One region of the Rossellomorea sp. LJF3 genome, then DNA from elsewhere that is predicted to be linked to it. Evidence: riboswitches for the same ligand, from Rfam matches in the RefSeq annotation. Region 1 holds a riboswitch; each other region holds the start of a gene.
The links. Region 1 has a riboswitch for lysine ahead of lysA (diaminopimelate decarboxylase). Riboswitches for the same ligand answer to the same signal wherever they lie in the genome.
Positions count from the first base shown of each region.

Region 2: linked by a shared signal. The riboswitch ahead of V8G47_RS07270 (Na+/H+ antiporter NhaC family protein) and the one ahead of lysA (diaminopimelate decarboxylase) in region 1 are both predicted to bind lysine.
Region 3: linked by a shared signal. The riboswitch ahead of V8G47_RS08390 (aspartate kinase) and the one ahead of lysA (diaminopimelate decarboxylase) in region 1 are both predicted to bind lysine.

Region 1 is NZ_JBANLY010000004.1:226,356-231,846, forward strand. It holds gene V8G47_RS06595 (DMT family transporter) at 1-639, opposite strand, end outside; lysine riboswitch at 1,006-1,183, shown strand; gene lysA (diaminopimelate decarboxylase) at 1,299-2,585, shown strand; gene V8G47_RS06605 (ABC transporter permease subunit) at 2,696-3,565, shown strand; gene V8G47_RS06610 (ABC transporter permease subunit) at 3,565-4,584, shown strand; gene V8G47_RS06615 (DUF1836 domain-containing protein) at 4,678-5,385, opposite strand.
Region 2 is NZ_JBANLY010000005.1:89,791-95,281, forward strand. It holds gene V8G47_RS07255 (M23 family metallopeptidase) at 1-115, shown strand, start outside; gene V8G47_RS07260 (methionine/alanine import family NSS transporter small subunit) at 155-262, opposite strand; gene V8G47_RS07265 (sodium-dependent transporter) at 264-1,790, opposite strand; gene V8G47_RS07270 (Na+/H+ antiporter NhaC family protein) at 2,074-3,636, opposite strand; lysine riboswitch at 3,752-3,934, opposite strand; gene yunB (sporulation protein YunB) at 4,014-4,778, opposite strand; gene V8G47_RS07280 (HD-GYP domain-containing protein) at 4,838-5,491, opposite strand, start outside.
Region 3 is NZ_JBANLY010000006.1:106,163-111,653, forward strand. It holds gene V8G47_RS08380 (succinate dehydrogenase cytochrome b558 subunit) at 1-63, opposite strand, end outside; gene V8G47_RS08385 (YslB family protein) at 415-852, shown strand; gene V8G47_RS08390 (aspartate kinase) at 912-2,150, opposite strand; lysine riboswitch at 2,338-2,516, opposite strand; gene uvrC (excinuclease ABC subunit UvrC) at 2,865-4,634, opposite strand; gene V8G47_RS08400 (hypothetical protein) at 4,631-5,491, opposite strand, start outside.

The DNA of each region.
Region 1 (5,491 bases):
TAAAAATGCATAGCTTCCAAGGATCAACCAGAAGGGGGTGCTTGCGATCGTCATGCCGAGTACCCGTTGGAACGTATCAAGCTTCCCACCGCATACCTCCATCATTTTACGGTTCCCAAGGGGGTAAGCGAATGCTGCGATGATCACCGGTAAGACTCCTGCGATCATTTCTGAAAGAGACAGCCCACTGGCATTTTCCTGTTGGATGAACAGCACTCCGATTAAAATGATCGAGGAAATGCCGAGAGCCCTTTTTTGAATGGCGTGCCTCCGCCTTACAGGCCCTGATGTGAAAAACAAGGGAGCGAGCAGGATCCCTGCCACAATCGTGAATTGCCACGTGCCCGCAACAAGCCAGCCAGGTCCATATGCTGCCGCATACGTCAATGGACCATAAAAGAGGACAAACCCGACAAAGCTCCACGTCAGCCACTCGTATGGCTTCTTCTTCATTTCAATCCACACTTGATTTATATTCTTCCGTAAACCTACAATAAGGAAAAGGAAAGGGAGCATGAACAAAAAACGCAGGGACGAACTCCACATCCAGCTTCCGCCGGCAAGCTCCATGGACCGGTTCAGGATGAAGGTGACGGCAAAGAACATGGATGAAATGATACCGAGAGTCAGTTCTTTGATGGGAAGCACTCCTTTCTGATACATACACTATCGTTTATTTTAAATTCATTTTAGAGGAAAAATCCTCACTAAGGAAGTTAATAATAGTTTTTTAATCCTTGATTGGTGGTTTTTAAGGGCTTCAGACTATCACATTCACATCATTGTGGGAAAATCGTCCTTGATTGCGTCGTTTTCGAGGGTGATTGCGTCATAATGGAAGTAATTGCGTCGTTATTAAATTAATTGCGTCATTCCCCATAGTTTATGCGTATTTTTGAAATAAATGGTAATACGAGCTCCGAAATCACGCTATATCCAGAAACCAATTGACAACCATTTCAAGAGAATGATATAGTTATGCCAATAAAAAATATACAGTCACTCTCTGATAATAGAGGCGCGAGAATGATGAGTACCTTCTTTGAGAATAATGGATTCCGGGATAAGTTGGGAAAGGCAGATCGCCGAAGCAGAAAATAGCCAATTCTATTTTTTGTTGGGCCAGCATTGAAGAAATGCTGGACTGTCACAATGCAAAAGGTTGTGGAGCACTATTGAAGAGATGTTAATACATAGTCTTCATCATGTTTCCGTAAACTTTGATGAAAAACCGTATGAGCATCTGCTTCATACGGTTTTTTTGTGTTTTTTTAGAGAGTCTAAAGGAGTTAGGGAAAATGAGTACAGTTGATGTGAATGTTCAAGGGGATTTAATGATCGGGGGGATCGGTACGGGAGAGCTTGTCGAAAGATACGGCACGCCCCTGATGGTTTATGATGAAGGGATGATCCGCGGGAATGCGAAATCGTTCCGGGATGCATTCCATGAAAGTGGTCTGAAATATCAGGTTGCCTATGCGAGTAAGGCATTTCTTTGTAAAGAAATGGTGCGTCTGGCGGAGCAAGAAAACCTCTCCCTGGATGTGGTCTCAGGCGGGGAATTGTATACGGCACTTGAAGCTGGTTTCCCGGCAGCACGCATCCATTTTCACGGGAACAACAAATCCGAAGAGGAGCTTAGAATGGCTCTTGAAGCTGAAATCGGCTGCTTTGTCGTCGATAGTTTCCTTGAACTTGAACTGCTTCATGACCTGGCAAAAGAGCGGGAGCAGGAGGTGCAGATCCTTATCAGGGTCACACCGGGCGTGGAAGCCCATACTCATGAATACATCACGACGGGCCAGGAAGATTCGAAGTTCGGATTCAGCATTTCAAACGGTCAGGCGGCAACGGCGATTGGGCTTGCGATCAGGAAGCCGTACTTCTCATTGCTCGGCCTCCATTCCCATATCGGATCTCAGATTTTTGAACAGGAAGGCTTTGATCAGGCGATCCGGATATTGTCTGATTTCATGCAGCGGATCCGGATCGATTTGGACGTCACGATGCCGGTTCTGAATATCGGTGGCGGATTTGGTGTCCGGTATACGGAAGAAGACCAGCCTCTGCCGATTCCGACCTATGTCAAGGGGATAACGGATAGTGTGAAAACCTATTTTGCCAAAAATGAATACCCACTCCCGGAAGTCTGGGTGGAGCCGGGTCGAAGCATGGTGGCGGAAGCAGGTAAGACGTTGTATAAAGTGGGCTCAAAGAAAATCATCCCGGATGTGCGCACTTATGTGGCGATTGACGGAGGGATGACGGATAATATACGCCCGGCGCTGTATCAGGCGAAGTATCACGCGGTACTGGCCAACCGTCCGAATGAGGAATGTACGGAGCTTGTGAGCATCGCGGGGAAGTGCTGCGAGTCTGGCGACATGCTCATCTGGGACCTGATGCTGCCGCCGACGAATTACGGGGATATCCTGGCTGTGTTCAGTACGGGGGCCTACGGGTATTCAATGGCGAGTAACTATAACCGGATACCGAGACCGGCAGTTGTGTTTGTGGATAACGGGGAATCCCGGGTCGTGATCGAGCGGGAGACGTATGCGGATCTTGTGCGGAAGGATCGATAGGGAAAAGAAGGGTGGAGTCCAAAGGGTTCCATCCTTTTTTTTATGGTAATTTCTGGGTTGTTATGATAACGTAAAGGTAACTTTATCCAATGAATTCGGAGGATCAATCTATGAATCTTAATTCGATCGGTTCTATGGTGTTGAAATTTGTCTTGGTTCTGTTCGGGATCATTCTTCTTACAGGTCTCATCGGCTTGTTCAACGAAGGCGTGGATCTCAGTCTGAAACAATATATACTCAATATTGTGGAGATTTCAACCTCCCTCGTCCATTCTGAGTCGATGACCATCACGAATGAATCGAACAACTCGTATCCTATGTTCCCGGCCTTCTGGGAGCCGTATTTCTATTCTGTTTCGATCTTTTTGTCTGCCTTTCTTTTATCCGTCCTCATGGGCATATTCCTTGCGTACCTTACACATTTGCTGCCTTCCAGCTGGTCAAAGTTCATCCTTAGGGCGACCAACCTGCTCGAGTCCACACCCGATATCTTCATCTTGATCGTCATTCAATACGGTGTGATTTTCATCTTGAAAGAGACGGGGGTGCTGCTGTTTCCGATCGTCGGCTCCCAGGAAAAGGTGTATCTCGTCCCAATTGTGACCCTGTCCATCTTGCCGACGATCATGTTGTTCAGGATCATCTATCTATTGGTGAATGATGAATACGGGAAGACGTATGTTGATCTGATCAGAAGCAGGGGGATGTCCAAGCACTCGATTTTCTTCATCCATGTCCTGCGGAATATTGCGTTCAGTTTATTGAATCATTCCAAATCGATCATTCTGTTTCTCTTATCTTCTTTAATCGTGTTTGAAAAATTATTTAATATTTATGGCATCACACACTTCATTCTGTCATTCTCTCAAATGGATGTGATCAGTTTCAGTCTGATTATGTTCTATTTGCCTGTTTTCCTCCTGCTCATCCTCATCAGAACCATCGTTGATCGGAAAACCGGACAGAAGGTGGCGATATGATGCTGAAAAAATTGATGAAGAATCCACCATTTATAATGGGGTTTATTTTTCTGTTCGGTATGTTTGCCGCAAGTCTTGTTTACTATGTGGGGTGGGGGGATGAGGTGCCAAAGCTTGACCTTTTGAAAAATGATGAAGGGTCCCTTCTCAGCCCTCCCTATTCACCGGTGGAGGCACCACCTCTTGGAACCGACAATTTCAACCGGAATATCTTCCTTCTTATCATCGTTGGGGCGAAATATACAATAGGGGCAGCGCTCTTGATCACGCTATGCAGGGTACTGCCTTCTATGTTAATGGGGTTGGTGCTTCATTTTTATTTGAAACCGTTCAGGAGAATCATCGATCACATGGTGGATGCTGCCAACTATTTTCCGCCGACCTTATTATCGTTTTTATTATTGAATTGGATGCTGCTTGATGGTCCGTTATATAATCCTGATGGTTTCCCGTATGATTTTACGGATAAAACGATTTTTTACCTGATCATTCTTATCGTGATTTCGCTTCCGAGCCTGACCCTGCTATTTACGAATGAATATGACCGGATCATGAGTCACGAGTTTATTGATAGTGCGAAAGTGCTGGGGGCAACGAAGCGCCATTATATCAGGAATCATATTCGTCCTTTTATTCTTCCGCAGATTCTTCTCGTGTCGATCAGGGAATTTATGATCATCATGCTGCTGATTGCGCATCTTGGGGTTTTGAACATTTATATAGGGGGATCGTCACTTGAGATAGACCTTTTTGACAATCAGTTTCTTGCCTCCCTTTCTCATGAATGGTCGGGTCTTCTCGGAGGCTGGTGGCAATTCCTGTGGACGACCTATCCGTGGATTTCTTTCATCCCTGTCATTTTCTTTACTTTGACGATCCTGTCGGCAAAGCTGATGCTGATCGGGGCGACACAAGTGGTGGAAACCCTTATGGAATCCTCAATAGAAGAAGGGTCGGCTGAAGAAACTGAAACCCCATGCCTAAAAGAAATGTTCCAACTTGTGAAAGAAGCGAAGTGAGAGGGAGTAAAGAGGGACGGACCTCTGATTTTAAAGCGAAACCCAATAGGGACGGACCTTCATTTGCAAAAATGAAGGTCCGTCCCTATTGGATTAAGATAAGGCATCCATGACATATCTCTTCGTTACATCCTGATAAAATCCGGCCTGGACCGTCAATACGGATACAATCATGACATTAAGGACTTTGGTGAGGTTTTCCTCTGCAATTCCGTCAAAGGTTGCCAGCATAGCGCGGCACTCTTCCTTGATGAATCCATCGATATGCTCGTTCACTGAACCATCCGCCGTTTTGATGGACGGGAGGGACTGGTGGTGGATCCTATCGAAGATTGATGCATAGGCAAGATAAAGATCCGTGGGATTGACGATGTCATCGGTTCGGTCTTCGATATTATTGAACACAAGAGTCAGGATCTTACGAATCGATTCAAAATCAAGTGTCGCTTTCAGGTCTTCGACGATGAATAACATGGCGGCCTGTTCGGTGGTGTATTTTTTACCGAGTTGGGGGGATCCGATCAACCCTCTTACATCCCGTTTCACCCAGTTCTGGACAGTGCTTTGAGGGAAATTGGTGAATTCGATCAGGTTTCCCAGGGAGACGATCTCATTGAGGGAAAAGCCGATTTCGCCTTTGGGTGATTTAAGGATTTTTTTGATGATGGGTGGACGCTCGTTTCCTTGAACGGGATCCGACCAGATTTCCCCGATGACCTCATGTGGATTCCTGCTAGCAGTGCCGTTCAGAGAGAGCAGCAGGTCGGCCATATTATTGCGTGTCAGTTTAAACGTTTCCATCGTGATTACCCCGTCTCTTTTGCAAATATCTTCTTCTATACTACTGGTTAGGTGAAGTCTCGTCAATTTCACCTTTTGCTTGTATTTTGACCATGAAGGATTTATA
Region 2 (5,491 bases), on a different contig from region 1:
GCATTTGCATTATGGAATGTATAAGGACAATGGCCTGACTGAATGGTCCTTTGATCCATACTCTCATTTAAGAATGTGGGAACGCCTGGACAGGATCAAAAGCAAGAAACATTAAAAAAGCAGACAATGGGGATTCCACTGTCTGCTTCTTTCTTTATACCTGTTTCTTCGATTTGGAAACAGCGTTCATGATACTAGCTGCTAATCCACCCCAAATGATGACCATTCCTACAACCATCATAGTAATCGCGCTACCAGTCATGTTAGCTTACCTCCTTATAGCCATCGGCTTCTGTCTTGGCATGCCAGTGTTTAAATCCGAAAGCCACTCCTACAATGATGGCAAATGCAGCTACAAACCATCCACTGTACAGAATGAAAGAATCAGAATAACCTCCATAGTTGCCAGTTTCCGTTTCAAATTCTTTTAGTAAATTCATCTTGAATAATCCGAACATCATCCAACCAAGTACGATTGGTGTGATGACGCCTAAACATACTTTCCACCATGCACCAAGCTGGATATCCGAAATTCCATTCGCATGGGATTGGAATGCCCCCAGCTTGCGAAGGAACCAGGCGATCACGACCACTTCCACTAATCCGACAAACGCCACTCCGAATTGGTTGATGAAGTAATCCGCCACATCAAGGAATAACAGACCACCCTGAGTAGCAAAGAGGATGGAAACGACAGCTGAAAGTCCGCCACCGAATAGTACCGCTTTGTTACGGGAAATTCCGAATTTCTCAGAAACGGCTGCCACATACGTTTCCGAAATGGAAATCAATGAAGACAGACCGGCCAGTACAAGTGAAGCGAAGAATAAGAAACCAAAGACTTCGTTGAATGCCGGGAATTCGTTGATGATCTGCGGGAAGACAACAAACGCCAGTCCAACACCGCCACTTACAACATCCTGCACTGACACACCTTGTGATTGTGCCATGAAACCAAGTGCGGCAAATACCCCGATACCTGCCAATAGTTCGAATCCGGAGTTACTGAACCCTGTGATGAACGCGTTGTTCGTAATATCCGATTTCTTCGGCAAATAACTTGAGTAGGTAATCATGATGGCAAAGGCAATGGATAAGCTGAAGAAGATCTGTCCATATGCCGCCACCCACACGCCGGGATCGGCAATTTTACTGAAGTCCGGTTTGAAGAATGCATCCAGACCATCCATTGCACCAGGTAACGTTAAAGCGCGAACAACAATAATTAAGAATAAGATAACAAGTGCTGGAATAAAGATTTTATTCGCTACTTCGATTCCTTTCTTTACACCTTTGAAGAGGATGCCAAGTGTAACGGCCCATACGATCACAAGCGGGATGAATACCCCGGGAACCACACTGCCCGTCTGACCCGCGTCCACAGAAAGTTTTAAATAATCATTGAACAGGAATGTCTCTGTATCCTTCCCCCAGCCTAAATTGAAAGAAAAAACACTGTACGACATCGCCCATGCGATAATGACGGCATAATAGGTGGAGATGACGAATGCAATGATTACCTGCCACCATCCAAGCCATTCTGTTTTCTTATTAAGACGGAAATAAGATAACGGTGCTGAACCACGGTACTTATGACCAATTGTAAATTCAAGTACTAATAATGGAATACCTGCTGTTAGAAGAGCGAATAAATAAGGAATAAAGAATGCTCCCCCGCCGTTTTCATACGCTACTGCCGGAAAACGCCAAATGTTCCCTAGTCCGATTGCTGAACCGACAGCGGCCAGAATAAATCCTGCCCTTGTCCCAAACTGTGCACGTTTCTCCATGCTGTCCCCCCCTAGTTCTTTCCAACTACCCCCACGAGGTATTTGAAATTTTTATATTTTCAGATTATTTATAATCTAAAGTCAGTATAGCTAGTTCCGGGACAATTGTCAAAGCTTTATTTTAGTGATTTTATGAGAAATTCACCAAATTTCTACAGTACTATTTCACTATAAGAATTTTGTCGGATTTTGGAGAATGGGAGACGATAGGATCAGGAGGGCAGATCGGTGGGATTCCATAAAAAAACCAGAAGCCCTGATGGCTCCTGGTTTTTATTATGAATTACTCTGCAGATGCCGGCTTTGCTTTTTCACCGAATAAAAAGGCAAAGGCCAGAATCAAAATGATGACAACAGCGAGACCAAGGATGGTGCTGCCGGTGAATCCCAAAACAAGGTAACCGATGGCTGCAACGACCGCACCGAGGATCGCGTACGGAAGCTGTGTCAGCACGTGATCGATATGGTTGCTTCCCGCTCCTGTGGAAGAAAGGATCGTTGTATCGGAAATAGGTGAACAGTGGTCACCCAATACAGATCCGGCCAATACCGCTGCCATGGCAGGAAGTAAGATGCTCACGTCTGAAGCTGCAGCAATTTCACCTGCGATCGGCAGTAAAATACCAAACGATCCCCATGACGTCCCCGTTGAGAATGCCATGATGCCGGCAACCAGGAATAAGATGACAGGAAGTGCCTGCATCGGAAGATTCGATTGCTCAACAAGGCCTGCAAGATACGTACCCGTCTGCAGCTGATCGATGAGTGTCACGATCGTCCATGCAAAGATAAGGATGTAAACAGCCGGCAGCATCGACTTGATACCTTCCACTACGGCTGTCCCGATCGCACTCGCTTCAATTCCTTTCAAGCTGACTTGACGAAGGAAGAAAATCAGGGAAATAAGAAGTCCGAATAATCCACCATACAATAAGGATTTGGTTACATCCGTATTTTCAAAAATCGGCAGCAGGTCAAATGATCCCACCGCTTGATACCCAGTCCACAGCATCATGGAAACAGTCCCAATTACTAGGGCTACGATCGGCCAGACAAGATCGCCTACCGAGCCTTTTGAGCTCACTGGAAGATCATTTTTCAATTCACCGGGAATCTCTTTGCCTGGATCATAAAGATCTCCCGTTTCAAGGGCCCTTACTTCATGCTCTTTCATTTTTCCGAAGTCGAGTCCTTTATAGGCAACCATGACGACAAGCAGTACTGCCGCCCATACATAAAGGTTCATTGGAATCATTTGAATGAATGCTGAAAATGCCGTGTACTCCGTGATATTGTGTGTTGCAAGAATGGAGCCGATGATCCCGATGATGTATGCTCCCCAGCTTGAAATCGGGGAAACGACACAGATCGGAGCCGATGTTGAATCAATGATATAGGCTAATTTAGCACGTGAGACTCTGTGACGATCGGTAATGGGTCTTGAAACCTGTCCGACAGCAAGGGCATTAAAATAGTCGTCAATGAAAATGATGATACCCAGTACCGCAGCAAGAAGCTGTGCGCCCTGTCTTGTCTTCACACGTTTCATCGCCCATTCACCGAATGCGCGGCTCCCGCCGGAAATGTTCACAAATGCCGTGATGATACCAAGAATGAGTAAGAAGAAAACAATGTAGACATTCCAGGTGTTAAGTCCTCCGTCTGCGACAAAGATACCTTTAAAGGCGTCCCACATAAAGCTGAATGTTTTGGTAATTGAGAAGTCTGCCAACAAAAAGGCAGATGCGACGATCCCTACTCCCAGTGAAAGTAGAACCCGTCTCGTAAGGATAACCATAAGAATGGCTAAAAAGGGTGGTAATAATGAGTAAATCGTGTTTTCCATAGTGTCCTCCTCCTATTTGATAGGGGGGAACCATCGTAGCATGATAGAGGATAATAAAAAAAGGCAACGATAGAGAAACTATCATTACCTTTGTTAGTAACGTAAGTGCTCCATCACGATCTGTAGCTCCCCATTATAGAGATTTCCCTATAATGACAGTGTTATCCTTCTTCAAGACAACCCCAGCAAATATCCCATTGACAAGCATATTTACTTCGGCAAAGATTCCCTTTCATCTGTTTTCTCCGTTGTCATCCTCGAACAGATTACTCTTGAACCCTGCGCCTCTACCCCATCGGACTGATGATGTGGTGTGTTATAAAATTTTCTTTATTAATATAACAAACTATCATTCTTTTGACAACTTCTTTTCCTGACTAATTTGTGGGAATTTCAATGGAAGGACTCGATTCCCCTCCACCATTGTTGTAAAATTGCGGTACATCCAGATGCACGGTACCCATGGCAACCAGGATATCCTGCTTGATCGTTTCGGTTTTGGTTGCAAACGGGATGATGATCTGCACATTCACTTCAAGCTCCACAAATACCTTCACAACTGCATTATTGATCCCGAACTGCTCCACCGTCGTTTTCACATCGGAACGCACGTCACCTATGGAATGAAAGCGGATCGGGATTTTCGGCCCCAGGTTTCCGAGCAGTACGTTGTTCGTTGCCTGCCCCAATGGAACGGAATAGGTGATGCCCTTCGATGTTTTCGACTTCCCTTCATCAATTTCCACCTCAGTGAGAAACTCCAGGTTTTCTATATTCCCGGCTTCTGCTTCCTGAAGGTTCTGCTGCACAAGATTCGTAATTTCTGCCTGGACCCTGTTGATCGTCTGTGTATTATATTTAAATGAAACGATATCTCCTTCTGAATTCTTCACTTCTTCGGTTATATCCGAAATATCCAGAACATCGGCAATCTTCTTATTGATGGCTTTGTTAATCACCAGGGTACCGATCCTGCTCGTCTGTGTCTCGGCATACGCAAGGAGAGTCGGCTTCAACCCTTTGTTAATGATCCACAATCCGAATCCAGTTGAAATCATAAAGAACAGAAACGTAATGATCATGACATGACGAAAAGGCAGCGGACCTCCTCTTCGGGGTTTGTAGGTTTTGAACTTAGACACAAAAAATCCCCCCTTACAAGCTATTTGTATGCATTGTAAGAGGGGTTTAGCGCAAAAATTTATTTAATCTTAAGAGATTGCGGTTCATAATCCGGATCAAAGCCTGTGATGACCTTGTCTAATTCCTTGCTTAAATCGAGTAGATAAGGAGAGTCTGACTCCTGCCCATCTTCTTCGATGATCCGTATGACAGGACGGTCTGTGACTCCTCTATTTTGATCGGTCACAATCCCTTTCCTACCATCATTCAGTTCCACGATCATGCCATTCGGATACATCGCGACCGATGACCGGAAGGCTTCGATCACTTGTGAATCGAACAGGGATCCCGATCCTGCGTATAATACCTCTAAAGCCTGATGGGGAAGCATCGCTTTTCTGTACACCCTGTTTGACGTCATGGCGTCAAATACATCGGCCACAGCGATGATCTTTGCGAACGGATGGATATCCTCACCCCTGATCCCCCGCGGATAACCGGACCCATCGAGCCTCTCATGATGCTGATAGGCACAGTGTGCGATGATCAGGGACACTGAATGCAGCTGTCTCAAGATCTCAAAGCCATGTTCAGAGTGTTTCTTGATTTCCGAGAATTCATCTTCTGTAAGCTTCCCGGGCTTCAGCAGGATCTCTTCGGGCACAAGCATCTTACCGATATCGTGGAGGATCGCCCCAACCCCAAGCTGCTCCAGCTGCTTCTGTGAAAGCTT
Region 3 (5,491 bases), on a different contig from region 1:
AACTGGAATAACACCTAGCAATGAATGAAGCCTGCGATAATTAAATTCTCGATTTCCAGCCATGATTTACCCCCCTTAATGATAAAATATGAATTCGTTTTCTAATGCCTTTCATTGATGATTAGACAACGATACATATTTTATATTGTAACAATAATGTGACATGTTCATTTTACTCCCAAGGAGTGGAAGCGTCAAGAAAACGTATACATAAATTCGACAATACCGCAAAAATATTTTCAATATATCAACAACGGAAAACATGAGGTTTTGCCCAATTAAATGTTCGAAAATTCTAATAAATGAACAATAAATATTATAGCACCAAAATATCCCAAGGTCATTTTTTCAAGGTATGGGATGATAATTACCTCTTTCATGTATATAATAGTTTTATAGAAAGAGGGGATTTACTTGGAACAGAAAAAAGAAGAAGTACATCAGCCGTCCGTTCCAATCTTCGGATATGAAATGTTACGCGACATCTTGATTCCAGACATACTGGGAAAACACACACCCGATATCCTATACTGGGGAGGAAAGCAGCTCTCGAGGAAATTCCCCCTTCAGTCAACGGAAGAAATATCTTCCTTTTTCGATGAAGCTGGATGGGGTACCCTTACACTTCTGGAACAAAAAAGAAATGAAATGACATTTGAATTGAACGGACCTGTGATCGAACGGCGTCTGTCACTGAAAACGGATGTGAACTTCAAACTGGAAACGGGCTTTATTGCCGAACAGATTCAGCTTCAAAGAAAATGTGTGGCAGAAGCTGCTGACGAATTACATAAACGGAGCCAATCGGTCAAAGTAATGGTAAGATGGGACGACAAAGACCGTATCGAGTAATCATACTCCCAATAAAGGGTTGCCTGGAATATTCCAGGCAACCCTTTTACATGTTGATCTTACAGCGTGATTTCTTCCAGTTTCACGGCATCCAGATGAAAGGCCGTATGTAAGACACCTGCTGCCTTTTGCATATTCTCTCCATCCACTACTGTGGACACTTTAATTTCAGAAGTGCTGACCATTTTCACCACGATGTCGTTTTGAGCCAGTACTTCAAACATTTCCGCTGCCACACCCGGGTTTGAAATCATTCCAGAACCGACAATGGAGACTTTCGCAAGCCCACTTTCATGCTCGACGTGTGTGAAATTCAACTGTTCCTTATTTCGTTCAAGAACAGCAAGGGTTTCATCGAGATCGTGCTCCTTGATGGAGAAAGATAGATTGGTCGTATTCTGATCCGTCTGGGTCTGGATGATGATGTCTACGTTCAAATGATTTTCCGCCAACGTAGTGAACACGGATGATAGTCCTGTCAATGCATTTCCCAGTCCGAAAACGGTGACCCTGGTAATCTCATTCTCAAATGCTACTCCTCTTACAATCAAGTTCTGTTCCATGCTTGCTTCCTCCTCAATATACGTTCCTTCCACTCTTTCGATGCTGGATCTGACTTCCAACGGGATTTGATAATTCTTGGCAAACTCCACCGCCCTTGGATGGAGGACCCCGGCCCCGAGATTTGCAAGTTCGAGCATTTCATCATAGGAAATCGACGGTAACTTCCTTGCTCCTTCTATATAGCGGGGATCTGTCGTGTATACCCCGTCTACGTCCGTATAGATGTCACAGCGCTCCGCCTTCAGGGCAGCCGCGATCGCAACGGCCGTCGTATCCGACCCGCCCCGTCCGAGTGTTGTGATTTCCCCCGTTTCTGTCATGCCCTGGAATCCCGCTACGATGACCACTCTTCCTTCCTGAAGGTGAGCCGCCATTTTATCGGTATGAATATTGGTTATCCTTGCATTGCTATGGACTGATTCCGTTTCGATGCCGGCCTGCCAGCCAGTGAATGAAATGGCATCATGCCCCGATTGGATAAGGGCCATGGTCAGGAGTGAAATGGTCACCTGTTCCCCGGTTGAGAGCAGCATATCCATTTCTCTTTTGCTCGGTTGAGACGTGATTTCCCTTGCAAGACCAACGAGTGTATCCGTCGTTTTCCCCATGGCAGATACGACGACGACCACATCATTCCCTCTTTCTTTTTCTTCAATGATCCTTGACGCAACATTTTGAATTCTTTCCACAGACCCTACTGAAGTCCCGCCGAATTTTTGAACAATAATACTCACGACTTCTCCCTCTTTCTGAGCGTCTCCGCTCCTTTTGATGATGAAGAGTACAATCACAATCATCCTACACGTCCATAGGACAGGATCTTTGTCACGAAATCCTGCGCTGATAATAAAAAAAGCAATGAGAATAATATCTCATTGCTTTATGAACATACAGCAGAACATACAAATAGGTTCATCGGCATTGTGAGATAGCTCTCCAAGATTGAATCATCTTGACAATCCTGCATTTCTTAAACGCAGGACCAGCGGATATAGTATGAGACTATAACCACTTCGGCGATTCTCCCCTTTCCAGGCATGTCGGCGGGGCTCATACCCCTCTTTGCCTGTACTCTTGAAGTTCGCACCTCTATCACCACTTAAAAAGTGATAATGTTATAAATTTTTGTTTATTATAGCATAGGGGAAATATTGATTCAATGGCTAATTGAGTCAATATTCCATTTCATTGTGTTTTAGTTAGCTTTTTCGAATAAGCATACTGTGGTTGATTTGCGCTCCAGGTGCTCGCTTTCCGCGGGGCGTGGGTTGAGCCTCCTCGGGCTAAAGCCCTGTGGGGTCTCAACTTCCACGCGTTTCCCGCAGGAGTCGAGCACCTTGCGCTCCAATCAACTCTGCTTTTTCATTAGGTACTGCAGAAGCAATAAATAAACCAAACACTTTAATAAAAGGAATAAAGATGTTGAAAAATATTATTTATAGCAGTTCCTATTTCAATTTCTCTGCCAATTCCCTGGCTACGGCTTCCGGTATACCTATTTCAATAAACTCCTCCACGGTTGCTTCTTTCATCTTCTTCATGGATCCGAAATGTTTTAGAAGCTGCTTCTTCCTTTTCGGACCGATGCCGTCGATGTCGTCGAGGGTGGATTGGAATGCGCTTTTGCCTCTTAGCTGACGGTGGAAGGTGATGGCGAACCGGTGGACTTCATCCTGGATGCGCTGGAGGAGATAGAATTCCTGGCTGCGTTTTTCAAGGGGGACGATTTGCAGCGGATTGCCGTACAGCAGTTCCGATGTCTGATGCTTATCGTCTTTCGCAAGGCCTCCGATCGGGATGTCGAGACCCAATTCATTCTCGATCACGTCCCTTGCCGCTTCGATCTGACCTTTTCCCCCATCGATGATGATGAGGTCCGGTAAAGGAAGTCCGTCTTTCAGCACTCTCGTATACCTTCTCCGGACAACCTCCCTCATGGAATCATAATCATCGGGGCCCTTGACGGTTTTGATCTTGTATTTACGGTATTCTTTCTTGGCAGGTTTCCCGTCTAAGAACACAATCATCGCCGATACGGGATCACTTCCTTGGATATTGGAGTTATCAAAGGCTTCGATTCGGAAAGGTGTATAAATCCCCATATGTTCCCCAAGCCTTTCAATGGCTTTGATCGTCCGCTCTTCATCTCTCTCGATCAGTGCGAATTTTTCTCCAAGTGCCTGCTGGGCATTTTTCTCGGCAAGCTTCACAAGCTCTTTCTTTTTACCCCGTTTTGGCTGGGTCATTTTTACCTCGAGAAGTTTTTCCGCGAGTTCGATATCGATCTCTTCAGGCAAAAAGATCTCCTTCGGCTTAAAGTGGTTGGATTTGGAGTAGAACTGACCCAGGAACGTCAGGAACTCATCTTCGGGTTCATTATAAAGGGGGAATAAAGACACATCCCGCTCAATGAGCTTCCCTTGCCGGACGAAGAATACCTGAACACACATCCAGCCTTTATCAACGGAGTATCCGAACACATCACGGTCGGTGAAATCGGTCATCGTCATCTTCTGTTTTTCCATGGTCGCCTCGATATGGAGAATCTGATCGCGGAATTCCTTCGCTCTTTCAAACTCCAGATTTTCTGATGCTTCATTCATTTTCACCGTCAGCTGGTTCTTGATTTCCTTGTATCCGCCATTGAGGAATCTGGCTATTTCATCTGTCATATCACGGTACGTGTCTTTGCTCACTTCTTTAATACAGGGAGCGAGACATTGGCCCATATGATAGTAAAGGCAGGCTCGGTCAGGAAGCGTCGAGCACTTCCGTAGAGGATACAAGCGGTCGAGAAGTTTTTTCGTTTCATTTGCCGCTCCGACATTTGGATAAGGACCGAAATACTTTCCCTTTCCCCGCTGGACTTTTCTTGTGGTTATGAGTCTCGGGTGCCGTTCATTCGTTAACTTGATGAACGGATAGCTTTTATCGTCCTTTAGCATGACATTGTATTTTGGGTCATACTTTTTGATCAAATTCATTTCGAGGACAAGGGCTTCCAGGTCAGATGACGTCATGATGTACTCGAAGTCCTCGATCTCCCCTACCAGCCGCTGTGTTTTCGCATCATGGGAGCCTGTGAAATATGAACGCACCCGGTTCTTCAATACTTTGGCCTTTCCCACATAGATGATCGTCCCCTGCCTGTCCTTCATTAAATAACAGCCCGGTTGGTCGGGAAGCAGCGCTAATTTATTGGTGATATTCTGATTCATCCTTCTTCCTCCTCCCTCTGTTTCTCCCATTTATATAACGTCAAGTCATGATAGATCGGGTCGATGAGCTCACTGGAATGGAAATGCTTCTCGACTTTAAGGAACTCATCCATTTGGATCCCCTGCTTTTTAAACCCTTCGACTACTTTATCCGTCAGATAAATATCCCGTTCAGGGTAATATCGTGCGTCAGTGGTAAACACTTCATACGTTTGTACTTTCTTATGAATAAAAGGGACGTCAAGATACTCGAGTACCCTGGACTCTTCCCAGGTATATACGACGAGAGGCTCTCCTTGCCCTGCGCTCTCTAAATAATCGGCCATTTGATAAACAGCCGGAATATCCGATGCATGTTTATATAATAACGCACTTGTATGGTAAACCTGAAGCAGAAGGAATGAGAGGGCAAGAATGGAACCTGCCCATGTCAGTCGTTGTGAAAGTAACCTTCCCGCTCCAAGGAAAAAGGCAATGCCGATCAAAGGTAAAGCATGACGGGGCTTCATCACATTCTGGGCAAAAAGAGCCCAAAGGAAATAACTGCCCAAAAGCAACAGCATCAGGCTTGTCATATAACGATTCCCGTGTGATTCCTTCCTTGCTGCAGCCAAACCGACAACCAATAGAATGAGAAGGGGGAGGAACTCAGCGACACCCCCTACCCATATCGTGTTCACAAAGATCAGCTTCACTACTCTGTTCAAGAGGCTGAGATCTGAGGCACCGATCGTTCCCCCCCATTCTTGAAAATGTCCGTTCGTGAAGGAGAGGGCCAGTCGGAGAAAGCTTTCATATCCCCCTTCCGACATGCTGATCCCCGATACCCAGAGGAGCTGGAACAGGATTGCAATGAG